Regions from separate parts of the Peribacillus sp. JNUCC41 genome, predicted to be linked through region 2. Evidence: riboswitches for the same ligand, from Rfam matches in the RefSeq annotation. Region 2 holds a riboswitch; the other holds the start of a gene.
The links. Region 2 has a riboswitch for cyclic di-AMP ahead of JNUCC41_RS10340 (cation:dicarboxylate symporter family transporter). Riboswitches for the same ligand answer to the same signal wherever they lie in the genome.
Positions count from the first base shown of each region.

Region 1: another riboswitch for cyclic di-AMP. It lies ahead of JNUCC41_RS05425 (TrkH family potassium uptake protein); the one in region 2 lies ahead of JNUCC41_RS10340 (cation:dicarboxylate symporter family transporter).

Region 1 is NZ_CP062163.1:1,094,535-1,102,177, reverse strand. Features, by position in the region: gene JNUCC41_RS05445 (class I SAM-dependent methyltransferase) at 197-817, shown strand; gene JNUCC41_RS27050 (hypothetical protein) at 911-1,039, shown strand; gene JNUCC41_RS05440 (class I SAM-dependent methyltransferase) at 1,076-1,780, shown strand; gene JNUCC41_RS05435 (STAS domain-containing protein) at 2,203-3,036, shown strand; gene JNUCC41_RS05430 (potassium channel family protein) at 3,178-3,834, opposite strand; gene JNUCC41_RS05425 (TrkH family potassium uptake protein) at 3,858-5,189, opposite strand; cyclic di-AMP (ydaO/yuaA leader) riboswitch at 5,365-5,507, opposite strand; gene JNUCC41_RS05420 (hypothetical protein) at 5,841-6,032, shown strand; gene JNUCC41_RS05415 (TetR/AcrR family transcriptional regulator) at 6,253-6,852, opposite strand; gene JNUCC41_RS05410 (ABC transporter ATP-binding protein) at 6,971-7,643, shown strand, end outside.
Region 2 is NZ_CP062163.1:2,078,666-2,086,308, forward strand. Features, by position in the region: gene JNUCC41_RS10320 (efflux RND transporter permease subunit) at 1-792, opposite strand, end outside; gene JNUCC41_RS10325 (TetR/AcrR family transcriptional regulator) at 982-1,860, shown strand; gene JNUCC41_RS10330 (hypothetical protein) at 2,092-2,754, shown strand; gene JNUCC41_RS10335 (efflux RND transporter periplasmic adaptor subunit) at 2,769-4,031, shown strand; cyclic di-AMP (ydaO/yuaA leader) riboswitch at 4,227-4,373, shown strand; gene JNUCC41_RS10340 (cation:dicarboxylate symporter family transporter) at 4,546-5,805, shown strand; gene JNUCC41_RS10345 (hypothetical protein) at 6,247-7,029, shown strand; gene JNUCC41_RS10350 (D-alanine--D-alanine ligase) at 7,411-7,643, shown strand, end outside.

The DNA.
Region 1 (7,643 bases), 980 kb from region 2:
GCTCCAATCAACCTTAAATCGTTTTGTTTTAAAAACAACAATCTTTACGAAAAGAGCCTTATGAAAAGAAACATGTCTAATTTGTCGGATCACTGCGGCGCATACTTTTTTAATTGTACTAATTAGCCAGATATGATATCAGCTTGGAAGGGATTTTTAATGCTTTATAGAAAAAGTAAGCAAGGGGGTGGGGATGTTGAATAATTCGTGGAATAAAGTGATTTATAAGGTTTGGTCGCCGGTTTATGACAAAATCTTCAATTCTCATCTCTTTTTAGATGCCAGGAAAAGAATATTTGATGAGATGCATTTCCAAGATCATGCAAAGGTTCTGTTTGTGGGCGTAGGTACCGGGGCCGATTTGGAGTTGATCAAGAACCTTGAACTGGAGATAACGGCGATAGACCTGTCAGCCGATATGCTAAATAAAGCGATGGAGAAATTTGATAATACTTCGATCAATTTTCTCGAGATGGATGCACAGCATATGGAATTCGATAATGAATCGTTTGACTACATAGTGGGAAGTTTGGTTCTTTCCGTCGTACCTGATGCCGATGAATGCCTTCGGGAAATGATCAGGGTTTTAAAAGGCGAGGGGAAAATCATACTATTCGATAAGTTTATTTCTAAAGATGAACGGCTATCGCTACCCAAAAAGCTTCTGCGGCCCATCATTAGATTTTTAGGAACGGATATTGGCTTGCGGTTTGAAGTCTTGTTCAGTAGACATGATAAGTATATGAAAATTGAAGAGGATCGACCGATCATGCTGAATGGAATGTATAGGAAGATAATCATTAGTAAGCGGATTTGATAGATTGGTTTGGGAGTCTATGGAAAATCCGAAAGGACCCCCATCCCAATTGAATAGTAATGGAAATGATACCATTATGGAAGTCTTAATGGAATGGATGCCACATTATCCAAATTGGCTCAACTGAACATTCTTGGCAAAAGTTACGGTGTCGACATTATAGAAGAGATGGTCAAAGTAGCGATGAGTAAGAATAGGGGCATCTGGCTGAAACCAGTATAATTAAATGGCGGGATACGATGGGAAGAGGTGATGGTATTGTCGGAGACGATTACAACCTATGAAGATCTATTGAATATGTTGGACTCGTTATTGCGTGAGCCAACTGCATTCTGGAATGATTTTTATGAAGACCGTGAAAAGGGGGTTCCCTTTTTCGAAAATTTCCCTGATGAGAATTTGGTTACATATTTTGATGGAGGGGCAATTGGGCCAGGAAAAGTTCTTGAGCTTGGGTGCGGACCTGGGAGAAATGCCGTTTACCTTGCTCAAAAGGGCTGTTCCGTTGATGCGGTGGATCTTTCGAAGGCAGGACTGGAATGGGGAAAAGAACGAGCGGCAGAAAAGAAAGTGCACGTGAACTTCATTCAAAGGAATATATTTGATTTGGATATTGAGGAAGGGCAATATGACTTCGTGTATGATTCAGGTTGTTTTCACCATATTGCCCCACATCGAAGGATCAATTATTTGGAGATGGTGAAAAAGGCGCTAAGGCCTAAGGGATTGTATTCAATTACTTGTTTTGTCGAAGGCGGCATATTGGGTGGTGCAGATCTTTCAGATTGGGAGGTATACAGGCAAAGGAGCCTTAAAGGCGGATTAGGTTTTACTGAAGAAAAACTCAGAATGATTTTCAAGGAATTTGAAGTGGTGGAAATACGTAAAATGAGGAAAATGGAGCAATCGGATGAAACGTTTGGGGTGCAAGGTTTATGGACGGCCTTATTTATGAAAAAGTAAGGTGAAATGGTGATGCGATGGTTTTAAACGGAGGATCTGGGAACAGGTCCTTTTTTTTATGAGGAAAAGGAGAGATTTGTTAACAAAATATAAAAATGGTAAACTTTAATAATAAAATGCTTTTTGGGGGAACGCAGATTTACCAGAATGATAGATGTAGGTTCCTGCAAATTTTTTTTTGAAAAACAGTGGTTGCATGGTTTCAAAAACAGCTGGGAAGGTATATGGAAAGAGGGGACCATTGGGCATCAGGTCATGACAATCCATGTATTGAAGAGGTTATCTTCGATGCTTTTCCTTAGCTGATGAAACGTTTAACTTTCAATGCCTGTCAATGCTGATTTCTGTATGTAGTGCATTCGATTTATTGATTACTGAGACCAATTGGAATGCTATTTTATAAAAAATAGGTGGAGAAACTTATGCATAGAAATAAAGAATTATATTCCTTTTTAGTGGGCGCGGCAGCACAATTGACTGATGATTGGTACGCAACATTGGATAAAAGCGATAAAGCGGGTGTTTATAGCTCATCCGATCCCAAAGTGATTAAAAAACTTAAACAGCAAAATAATGAATTCCATTTGCGTTTCTTTCAGGTCTTCGATACAGGGGAGAGGGAATTCTTTAAGAGGCTTGATGATTGGATTGAAGATATCGGTAAGGATGAGCAGCATTTAAATACACCCATCTATTTTATATTGAGGGAGTTTTTTAGAACGCAAGATCAATACCTTGATTATATTGACAGGTTTGTGGAATTGCATGGTGACCAATATCCACAGGAAGAAATAAATTCCTGGTACCGGATAGTGGTGAAGGTGTTCAGTGAAGTGATGGAGAGGTTTACTGAAGCGAATCATAGATATGCCAATAAAATCATGAAAGCCCAACAGGCAACGATCGATGAATTGAGCACGCCCATCATTTCCCTTAAAGATAACATGGCGTTGCTTCCCTTGATAGGCAATATTGACACGACAAGGGGCATGACCTTGCTTGAAAACACCTTACAAAAATGCGTTGAAAAAAATGTCACAAGGCTTTTCATTGACCTATCGGGCGTTCATTCAATAGATGGTGCATCCGCCCTCCAGCTGTCGCATTTGATTGAATCCTTACATTTGATCGGTATTGAAACAACCCTTTCAGGACTTCGGCCGGAAATAGCCATGACTGCCGTAAAGCTTCAACTTCCTTTTGATAAAGTGACGATAAAGTCCACTCTTGCCCAGGCAATCAGTACGATGAAATAATACATACATATCCAGGGCATGGGATGCTCGTTATAAACCTCATCGAGAAGACCTCCATATGGGGGTCTTCTGGCATGTATAAGTCATGCTGCACTCAAAATAGATACAGGGCCCAAAAAGCAAAAGCCGGAACCTGTTGGATTATTCAATATTGGCAAAGACGGCTAGATCTTTTTTATTGCCAACCACTAAAAGCATATCATTTTCATGGATATCCTGATCTGGTGAGGGGGCTATGATGATTTCTCCATTACTCACTATGGCAATGACGCTGATATTATATTTTGCCCGTAGATCAAGCTCCCTGAGGCTTTTTCCCTTCATGCTCATGGGCAGGATGATTTCCTCGATATTGTATTCTTTAGAGAGCTCTATATAGTTCAGCATGTTAGGGGACAGGAGCTGATTCGCGACCCGTTCCCCCATATCCCTCTCAGGATAGATGACCCAGTCAGCTCCGACTTTAGTGAGCACCTGACCGTGATTTTTATTAAGTGCTTTGGCAATGACCTTATCGACCCCAAGCTCTTTTAAAAGCAAGGTAGTTAAAATGCTCGATTGCATGTCATTTCCGATGGCTACGATGACACAATCGAAATTACGGATTCCGATTGACCTCAAAGTATCTTCATCCGTCGTATCCGCCATGATCGCATGGGTAACGCTCATTTCCGCATTCTCTACTCTTTCCTCGTTGACATCAACACCCAATACCTCTTGGCCAGCCGTATATAATCTATGGGCCACACTGGTTCCGAACCTGCCTAAACCGATCACGGCATATTGTCGTTTTCCCATCTTTTACACTCCTTCATTTATGTTTAACCAATCATGATTTTCCCTTTTGGACGTCGGAACGGATCTGGTTTGCGCCTCATAGCGATGGCAAAGGCCAAAGTCAAAGGACCCACACGGCCTGCAAACATCGTGAAAATGATGAGCATCCGGCCAACCGGTGATAATTCGGGGGTCAACCCCATTGAAAGTCCCACGGTGGCGAATGCTGAAGTGGCTTCAAACAAAATCATCAAGAAATCAGTTCCGCTTTCAGTGATGGTCAGCAGAATGGAGATGATTGAAACCATGAATACGCCAATGAATGTAACGGATAATGCTTTAAAGATCGTTTCACTCACAATGCGGTGACGGAATAATACCACATCACCCTTTCCTTTAATCTGTGACCAAACCGTCCCGACAAGCGTTGCTAATGTGGTTGTTTTAATTCCGCCGCCAGTCGATCCGGGCGAAGCCCCGACGAACATCAAGAAAATGATGAGCAGTAATGTAGGTTGAGTTAAATCAGGGATATTCAACGTATTGGAGCCTGCCGTCCTAGGTGTAACCGATTGAAATAATGAGGACAGCGTTTTACCCATGAAAGATAAAGGCTGCAATGTCTTGGCATTACCGAACTCGAATAAAAAGATTAAAATTGCGCCGACAATCGTTAGTGCCAAGCTAGTCGTCAGAACAACCTTCGTATGTATGGATAAACGATGGGTATCACGGTATTCGTATAGTTCATTCATCACGATAAAACCTATTCCGCCAAACGTGATGAGGAAGACGACCGTAAGGGTTACGAATGGATCCGATACATAAGGGGTCAAACTCTTGAATTCCCCCATTAAATCAAAGCCGGCATTATTGAAATTCGATATGGAATGAAAAACCCCGTAATAGATTGCCTTTCCGATTGGCATGTCAAAAGAAAAGCGAATCGATAAAATAAGGGCACCCATGCCCTCAATGATGGCCGTGAAAATTAAAAGCCGTCTTACTAACCTGACTACACCTGCCATGGATAGATTATTTAAGGACTCCTGCAAGAGTAACCTGCCTTTTAAAGAAATCTTTTTGCCTAAAAGGAAAAAGAAAAATGTCGCAAATGACATGAACCCTAAACCGCCTATCTGAATCAGTGTTAAGATGACCAACTCACCAAAAGTGGTGAAAGTCGATCCCGTATCCACTACGACCAATCCTGTTACACATGTAGCGGAAGTTGCGGTGAATAAAGCATCCAGAAAAGGAAGGCCAATGCCATTTTCAGTGGAAATCGGCAGGGTTAATAAATAGGCCCCAATAAGTATCAGGATGGCAAAGCCGAGTACAAGTATTTTTGGCGGATCCAATAAACTTTTTGTCATTCTCAAATAAATCATCCCTACCTATAAAAAAATTGTGTAAAACTGTATGATGCTTTAATCATCAATCTGCTTTCAGAATCTTTTTAAAGGCATAATAAAAAGACCAGCAAAAACTTCGAACAGTTATTTTGCCACAAAAAGCGTGAAAAAAAACTCCCGAAATAGGCGGTCTTATGACCTCCCTCGCTTTAGCCGACGAAGTTAGCTGACGGGTAGGATGGCGAAAGAGCTGATCTCATCCCTTCTGCAAGGCAGAATTAACCCCAATTGATTGGGTCCTCCGTACTCAATTCCCTTGAGTTTAGGCCGAAATGCATTAAATTGATAAACGTATTCTACTCCCATCATTTATCAGTTGTAAACCCCTAAATCGTAAAAAAATATTTCTTTAACAAGACTGAAAATTTACGTTTCATTTACATTGAAAAAACGTATTGACAAATATTAGTTAGCACATTATGATAGGTTCGATTAATCCAATTATGATAACCAGCTCGAAGTACTTTATTCAATACTTTCAAGCGGAACACGCTATTGCCAATCAAAATTTCTAATATATATATTTTTATGTTTCTTTTGTAAATGATAAAGGAAAAAGCATTGCATTCGTATTTAAAGATTCAAGACATTTTACTAAAAAGGCGGGCAATTATGGAGAAAACGTTCAATAGATATGTTATTAATGCTACAGGCAAGGGTGGCCAGACATATTTAACACAATGCCAGGATAAAGATGCACTAAGGAAATGGATAGCCGATCATGAGGATCAAATCATCATGGATGAGTTAAGGATAACGGATAAGAAAAAGAATCCGTTTTTAAAATTGTTTTCCCTAAGGTAAATCAACTAAAATCCCAACATCATTAGCGGTACTATTCAATTATGAAATCCCTGTGTACTATCCGGGAACGCTGAGCGAAAAATCCATATCTTGTTTTGCTTTTAAACTCATTTATTTAAAAATGAGTTTTTTTGCGTTGGGAATGTAGAGGTGAAAGCGAAGAAAAAAGATGTAATCCGATTTTAAGGCATGTTGATGGAACATGCCTTTGATGATTCGTTCATTGTATGAATGTGCGCAATTGGCTGATGAAGTTCAAGATTTGAAAATGGATTTTCGCCATTTCTTCCGCCGTTTGCTCTTCACAATTCTCCAGCCACTCCTGTATCACCCCTAAAATCGCCGATGTCAGGAAGGCGTGCATATACATGCGGAACGCTTCATTTTTAGCTGCTGGGTGCTGGCTGATCAAACGATCCAATAGTACTTCACCGAATACGCGCTTTATTTTTTTGGCAAAAGAAGGATCGCCCTGATCACCAAGAATGGCCCTCAAAGCGTGGGCATGTTCACTGATGAATTGAAAGATCTCTACGAAGGGCGGGTAAAGCTGCTGTTGATGAAGAGCCCTGAAAGCCTCTTTCGGTAAAATGGCAGTAATGCGGGTTTGAAGTTCATTTAACAATTCCTGCTGTAAGTGATCCATTAATTCATATTTATCTGTGTAATGTAAATAGAATGTGCCCCGATTAATGTTGGCGCGCTCTGCAATTTTCTTCACTGATACATGTGAGAACCCCTCTGTTTCAACGAGTGCAATAAAATGATGTTGTATCTGCATCTTCGTCTTTTGTACCATATCCTCATGAATCGATGCCATGTAATGTCTCCTTCACTGAACATTTTTCCAAATATGTTGATTGTATTAGAACAAATGCTGCCTTAGAATGATGATACACTCAACACTGTGTTAATTAAAGAGGGAGGATGTGTGTACATTGAAAAATGCGATTTCCATTGAAGGGATTGCCAAAGGTTTTCATCATAAAAAGGTCATTCAGCCATTGAGCCTGAGTATTGAAAAAAACGGAATTTTTGGCTTGCTAGGTCCATCCGGATGCGGAAAGACGACCTTGATTAAAATGATTGTCGGATTGATTAAGCCTGATGCGGGTAAAGTCACGGTTCTGGATCATGAAGTGCCAAATCGAGCGCTGTTAATGGATGTCGGCTATATGGCACAGTCCGATGCTTTATATACAGAATTGACCGGAGCTGAAAATCTCGAATTTTTTGCGAAGCTATACCGTTTTTCGAAAAAGGAACGAAGGGAACGCATTCGATATGCAGCCGAAATCGTACAGTTGACGAGCGATTTGAATGTTCGGGTTGCGCATTATTCCGGGGGAATGAAACGCCGTCTGTCACTGGCGGCGGCACTCATCCAAAATCCGGAGATTCTCATTTTGGATGAACCGACAGTAGGAATAGACCCTTTGCTGAAACAATCGATTTGGCGGGAACTTGAGCGTTTAAGAAACGAAGATCATAAGACGATCATCATCACGACGCATGTGATGGATGAAGCGGAACGATGCGATAAACTAGCGATGCTGCGTGAAGGTGAAATCATCGCGGCAGGAACCCCGGCAGCTTTAAAAACACAATTTG
Region 2 (7,643 bases):
TTGAGTGGTTTCCGTTCCGTTTTGTGCTGGCGTTCCTGTTTGAGAGCCGCCTGTTAAAGGGATCTTTATATTTTTCAAGTCTTTTAATGTGGAGATGTTACCATCCACAACAATCGTTTTTTCTTTATCATCAAAGTTATATATGCCAAGCGGCATGTTGACGTTTGCGGCTTGGATAACCTTTTTTACGGTATCTTCATCGAGACCGTATTGAGCCATTTTTTCCTCGTCGAATACAAGGCTGCCTTCATTTACTTGTTGTCCGGAAATTGATACGGATGTCACGCCATCAATTCCTTCAAGTTTAGGGACTAACACCTCTTCAACGTTTTTTGTAAGAGCTGGTAAATCAGAACCTTTATCTGTTACACTGAGTGCGACGACAGGAAAAGCGTTTAATTCTAATTTTGATACGCTTGGGTTATCCACTCCCTCAGGAAGTTCTAATTTCTCTAAAGCTTCTTTCACCTCTTTTACAGCGTCATCCATATCCGTATCATAATCATATTGTAATTGGACGGATGAGGCATTAGCCATGGACGAAGAACTGACTAATTCGACTCCTGGCAAATTTGTTACCTTCTGCTCTATCTGGTCTGTGAGCTTATCTGCTACTTCTTCAGGTGCAGCTCCAGGATATACTGTGGAGATGCTTATTAAAGGAGTCGAGATGCTTGGAATGGTTTCTTGTTTCATGTTTAAACCGGAGTATAATCCAGCTGCAACGATGATGATCGTAAGCAACCAGATTGCCAATTTATTCTTTAATGAAAATTTAATTATTGAATTCAAGCTTGTACCCTCCATACATAAAATTGTGACTAGTCGGTCACAAGCTCAAATATATAGTATATAGATTATGATTGCAACAGATAATATCCGGTAGTGTTAATGTTGTGGTTTCAAGGGTTTTGGGATACAATTTGGAAGAAGTGACCGTTCGGTCACCGACGGATAATTTTAAGGGATAGGATGAATTTGATGAAAGAAAAAAATAAGATGATCATAGATAAGTCTGTAGAGCTTTTCGCGGAGAAAGGCTATCATGCTACTTCCGTTCAGGAAATTGCTGAAAAATGTGGGATAGCAAAGGGGTCTTTTTATAATCATTTTAAATCGAAGGAAGAATTACTGGTGTCCATTTTTAAATTTTATTATGAAGCGTTGACGGACTCATTGCTCGATCTTGAACTGGATGCTTCATTGTCCAGTAAAGACAAATTCATGAGGCAAATCACTGTCCACATTGAGCATATGACGGGAAATACCAACTTGATTCAAATGATGATGCAGGAACAAATGGTTCATATCAGCAAAGAACTAGATAGATTTTTACATTATATCCATGAAGAGGGCTTGATTTGGTTCAAGCGTAAAATCATTGAGTTATACCCAGGACTTTCTGCTGATCTTTTGCCAGATTGCACCATAATTTTGGATTCCCTTTTCAAAGGATATATCGGAATATTGATCAGGAAACAAAATGCTTTCGATGTGGAATTGTTACCTAGCTTCATATTGAACCGGATGGATTCAATCATCGCAAGCCTGCAGAACAATGAAGATCCATTATTGAAACAATTTCCACTACCAGGATGCTCGATGCGGGATTTGAGCCCTAAAGAGGAAATCCATTCGATCATCGTCAGGATGCTGGAAGTGGAAACACGTAAGGAAGAGGGAATGGAAACAAACAAGAATACGGAAGCTTTAAAGGCGATCCAGGAAGAGTTTTCAAAAGTTAGGCCAAATCCCATCATCTTGGAAAGCCTTTTGTTGTTTTTGGAAAAAAATGAAAAAAGAAGTCCCTTGGGTTCGAAGCTTATCTTAATGATGAAGGATTATTTGCTGAATATATGAAGGTTTTACGAAAGGGGCGTATAGCCTCTTTTTTCATTTGTTAATGAGTTTCAAAAGCGGTGGTTAGGAAATTCTTTCAATTATCATCATTAACACCAAATTAGTGTGGGGATTAAATTTGAAGGGAAGGCTTATGTGTTTTTTTTGTATATTCATCCCTTATTTCTGCAATTGTTTCCAAAATAAGATAAAATATATGATGAAATATCATTTTTTTCAGGAGGACCACATATGGTGTACCAGGTCGGATTGTTAAAGGGCATTTTAGAGCCTTATCGGAGTCGTTATCAGCTGCAAAATGCAGAGGCAGTCACAAAGCTTGGATTGAAATTACTATTTTTATATTTTCTTAGTCTAATAATTTTTGCCATCGGGGGATATTTTGGCATTGGTTCAGAATCATTTTCCAAAGAAGTCACGACGATGAGTGCCAATGAATTCGAAGCAGCAAAGTTGCTGATTTTGAGCGGCAATATAGTAACAGGCATACTCACCCCTTCCATATACATATTTTTAGCAGCTCTATTCTTTTGGATCGTCACTGATATCCCATATATAAAATTAGTCATCGTTCAAATGATTCTTTTTGGTTTGCAATTAATGGAAAAAACATTACTGGTTCCTCTATTTGTTTTAATGGATATAGGCAGCGATGCCAATCCTTTTTCATTTGGGATCATCAGTCAGTATTTTCTCAGAAGTGATTATTTCATTCACTTTTTCAGCGAAATCACCATTTTTCAATTTCTTATTATTGCTCTGCAATATTTTTATTTAAAGGAATTTTCAGACCGAAATAATTATTTGGTCCTTTTAATGATTGTTCTATTCTATCTGGCCACATGGTTTGTTAAAGCCTTTTTAGCATACATCCAAGTAGGCGTATTTGTATAAGGCGGGTGAAAAGAATGAGCGGAAAATGGAAAATAGCAGCGGTCTCGATTGCATCGATAGTCTTAATAGCCGTTAACATATACCTTCTTGAAAAAAAAGAAAGCAAAGTGGAACGAACTATTTTCGTTGAAAACTGGACAAAGGTAAAAAAGGATACAATTAGGGATACTATTCAAACAAATGGGGTAATTAAACCTGTAGAAGTGTATGATATCTATTTTGATACCAAGAAAAATGATTTTAAGAAATTCCTTGTAAAAGAAGGCGATACGATTACGGCTGGATCTTCATTGTTTGAGTATGAGACGACCGAACTTGATGCGCTAAAAGCGGATTTAGAAGCGGAAAAAACGGCAGCTGAGGGAGAAATTGCGGGGATTGAAGAATACATAGGCAAGTTGAGGGCATATCAAGGGTCCCTGACCAGTGATTCTGGAATAGCGGCCATTGATGAATCGGTGGAAAAAAACTTGAGTACTGATTTAACCACAAACTCGACGGATCTTATTAAAAGTAACATTGAGCAAGAAATGTACAAGCAGGAACTGGAAAGAAACAGTTTGGATGAAAAAGTGAAAATGCTTGACGCAAAATTGAGTTCAATTGAGGAGCAGTCCAATGCTATCGTGACGACGAGCGAGGCTGATGGTGTAGTTAAAAATATCAATAAAAACCTGAAAAATCCCATCATATCCATTGTTTCTACAAATATGGCAATTGAAGGGCAATTCTCCGAAGAGGAAATGAAAAAGGCTGAAGTGGGCATGACTATAAAAGCAAGTTCCTCTGATTCAAAAAAGGCATTGAAAGGAACGATAGGCCGTATCCATTCCTATCCAGCTGAAGAGCCGTCGTTAAAAAAAGATAACAGATTTCCATTTCAGGCTTTAATCGAACCGGAAGGCGAAGTAACGGAACCTTTGTTAGTGGGATCCAAAGTGGATCTTACTGTAATAACCAATGAGAAAGCCGGTGTACCCTCCGTACCTATAGAGGCGGTGAATTACCAAAAAAATCCTTATATTTACAAATTGACAAAAAAAGGATATGTAGATAAACATTACATTACAAAAGGGCTTAAAGCGGAAGGAAAGCAAGAAATAATAAAGGGGCCGTCTGTAGGTGACGTCATCCTGCTGAAGCCGGATGTGGCAGTGAAGAACCACTCTAATTTTATTACTCCGATTCAATTTGAAAAAGTGAAAGTTCCGACTTATAAAAAATTCACCTCTAGGGAAAAAGTAAGATATCTGTTACTTGGCATTTTGGAAAAATAACCGTTCCTTTAACAAAAGAGGTGATGTCAAATTATTCATTAATTATATCAATATAACTTATTGATCAAAAATTGGGATAGTAATTATAGATATAATAGCGATTAATACAGAATATTCAGACATATTTAAAGATTTTTTATAAACGGATGCGATTAAATATTTACAGATTATCATTTTTAGTATAATATTTTATTATAAGTTAACTCGCTTAATCTTATTCCAAGAACGGGGGACCCATTTTTGTGGATTTTATCCGCTAGGGGTGAATTCAGAAATGAAAGGGCTTTGTGTTTCCAATTCCTAACCCGACAGCTAACCTCGTCAGCGTCTTTAAGGGAACATGTGTGAATATTCACGCCAATAAGAAATCGACACATGAAGTGTCTTTTTTTTCGGCGTAAAGACAGAGTTTTTCAAAAAAAGAAAAATTACTTTCTTTTATTAGTATCTTGTTTCCCTTACCGAGACAAAAATGTTTTTGCATCAAAGACTTTATGGAAGGTGAGGAAAGTAAATGAAGAAATTCAAACTAAGTTTAGCTAGCCAAATTTTTATTGGTTTAATTCTAGGGATTATCGTTGGTGCCATTTTTTATGGTAGTGAGACGGCCCAAAACTTTTTACAACCATTCGGAGACATTTTCCTACGAATGATTAAAATGATTGTAGTGCCAATCATCGTTTCAAGCCTTATCGTTGCAGTTGCTGGTGTAGGTGATTTGAAAGCTGTAGGTAAACTTGGAGCTAAATCAATATCATACTTTGTTGTGGTAACGATGATTGCGATTGTTGTTGGTTTAATATCAGCGAATATCATCCAGCCTGGTGCTGGTGTGAATATGGACAAGCTAGAACAAACTGATATTTCTACCTATGTTGATACAGCCGAAACTAAGCAGCATGAATCGTTCGTGGATACAATCGTTCACATTGTGCCATCCAATCCAGTTAAAGCCATGGTAGAAGGCGATATGCTAGCGATCATTTTCTTCTCCGTGTTGTTTGGACTTAGTATTGCGGCCATCGGTGAAAAGGGTAAACCAGTATTCCGTTTCTTCCAAGGTGTAGCTGAAGGAATGTTCTACCTAACTAACATGGTCATGAAATTTGCTCCTATCGGTGTATTTGCACTAATCGGTGTGACTATTTCCAAATTCGGTTTGGAATCTTTAATTCCGTTAGGAAAGTTAGCGCTTTCTGTTTACGGAACAATGATTTTCTTTGTAATAGTCATTCTTGGTCTTATTGCGAAATTTGTCGGATTCAATATCTTTACGTTGATTAAACTTCTAAAAGAAGAATTGATTCTTGCTTTCTCTACTGCAAGTTCAGAAGCGGTTCTTCCGAAAATCATGGAAAAAATGGAGAAAGCGGGATGTCCGAAACATATTGCTACATTTGTAATTCCGACTGGATACTCCTTTAACCTTGATGGTTCTACATTATACCAAGCGTTAGCAGCTATCTTCATCGCTCAAATGTACGGCATCGACTTAAGCGCATATGAGCAAATTACGCTAATGCTAGTGTTAATGATCACGTCCAAAGGGATTGCTGGTGTACCAGGTGTATCTTTCGTAGTTCTTTTAGCGACATTGGGAACTGTCGGTATTCCTATTGAAGGTCTAGCATTTATTGCTGGTATCGACCGTATTCTTGATATGGGACGTACAGTTGTAAACGTTATCGGTAATTCACTTGCAGCAATCGTCATCTCTAAATGGGAAGGTCAATTCAACCCTCCTTCCAAAAAAGAATTAGAGCAAGTTTCTTAATATAAAAATCCAGAGTGAAATGTCACTCTGGATTTTTTTTTTTGATTTGAAATAAAATGCGCTTTCACTTTTATATTTTGGAACCCTTTTTTTATATAGTGCGAGTGTGGTTCTTCCTGTACCGCATCCGATATCAAGGATTGCATCAACCTGATATAAATATTTTTCAAAAGGCAAATTTCTCTGATTGCCATAGACCTGATCTTTTAGTTGCATCAATGGAAGCGGCATCATGCAAAGGATGAATGACAAAAGCTTTTTTAACTTTACCCAAAATCAATTCCTCCTATTCGGAATTTTTCACTAAAATATGGATTTTGTGAATCGTGTTATGTACATGATGCTGATGATGATTAATGTTGGGTGGTATATAACTTATGTGAAAACCCAAAAGTTTGATAAAATAACATTATTGATTGAGAGCTCGGAGGAGGTCAGGTTATGAAGAATGATAGCAATGATATCTTATATATGTATATGCAGGCTTCCGAACGGTTTGTCCTTTTTAATGGACTCAATTTTCGTGAATTCGTCTATTCGCTGCCATATACCTTGGATTCGATCTTATTATTGAAACATCAATTCGATGGTGGGGAATACAATTTGAATGTCCTGCTAGAGAGCGCTTCATCTGAGGATATTGCAAAGCTCGTTAAAGAAAATGTTCGGGCATATGGAGATTTCTGTTGGGTCGATTTTGAAGAGGCGGAAGGGCTGGATGAATTGGATGGAAGGGAAATAGCGGAACTTTTATATTTAGGACACGCTAAAACCCATCTGAGTCCCCCGTTTTTCCGTAAATTGAATAATCAATTTGTGTACCTTGCCCAGGATGATGGTTGGTTCAATAAAATTTATTTTCGTTCTCTTTCGACATATTATATGATGTTAGGAAGCTTGATTCCGCTAAAGCTGGAGCCATTAAAAGTAGAGAGGACATGGCTTGGAATCAGAAAGAAAAAAGAGCTGACAGCGATTCCTGCAGAAATCATTTCTTCCTTGGCTCATATTCTGGGAGAGGGGCTCGCTTTTTCCTTTCGGGATGTTAAGTATACAAGAACGAAAATTGAGATACCTGCATGGGTCGTAGGGGATTATTTAAACATGGATGAGATGCATGACGACTTTTCGGATAGAGTTATTTATGAGCCCGATGCCTTTATTATCTTCAATCGAAAAGAAAAAGTATGGGAAAGCGTTATTAAAAACACATCATCATCCTGATTATCCCAACTTCCGAGGTTAGTGGATTGGATTATTTGTCATCCTCCAATTTTTTAGGTGTAAGACTTACCATCTCATGCATAAAAGACAAGAGAGGGCGGCTCACAGGACGTGGCGGTGTTATTCTGCGTTCTGATAACGGTAATCATTAGAAAAGCCTCAATGATGGAAGTTTCGCTTTATCCCGCCTTAACAGGCTGTAAGGGAAGCGGAAGGCAAATGTAAAGAAAAAGAAATGTGGTGGCCAACAGCCTGTAAAAGCCCGATTGGCTTAACTAACCATCATTGGAAAAGCCCCAATGATGGAAGTTTCGCTTTATCCGTTTTAGTGTAAAGTGATACAATGAACATGGTTAAAAGAATATTGGAGGGTAATAACTCATGAAAACTAAACTTGGTTTGCTTTATGGTGGAAAATCTGCGGAGCATGAGGTTTCTATGCAGACGGCTTTAGCTGTCATTAAAGCTCTCGATTTAGCAAAGTTTGATATATATCCGATTTACATAACAAAAGAGGGTTCATGGATTAATGGACCAAAGTTAACAGGACCTGCTGAGAATGTGGAGGCTTTAACATTTTCACCGGAAAAATCGAGCTCACCACTTGCCTTGCA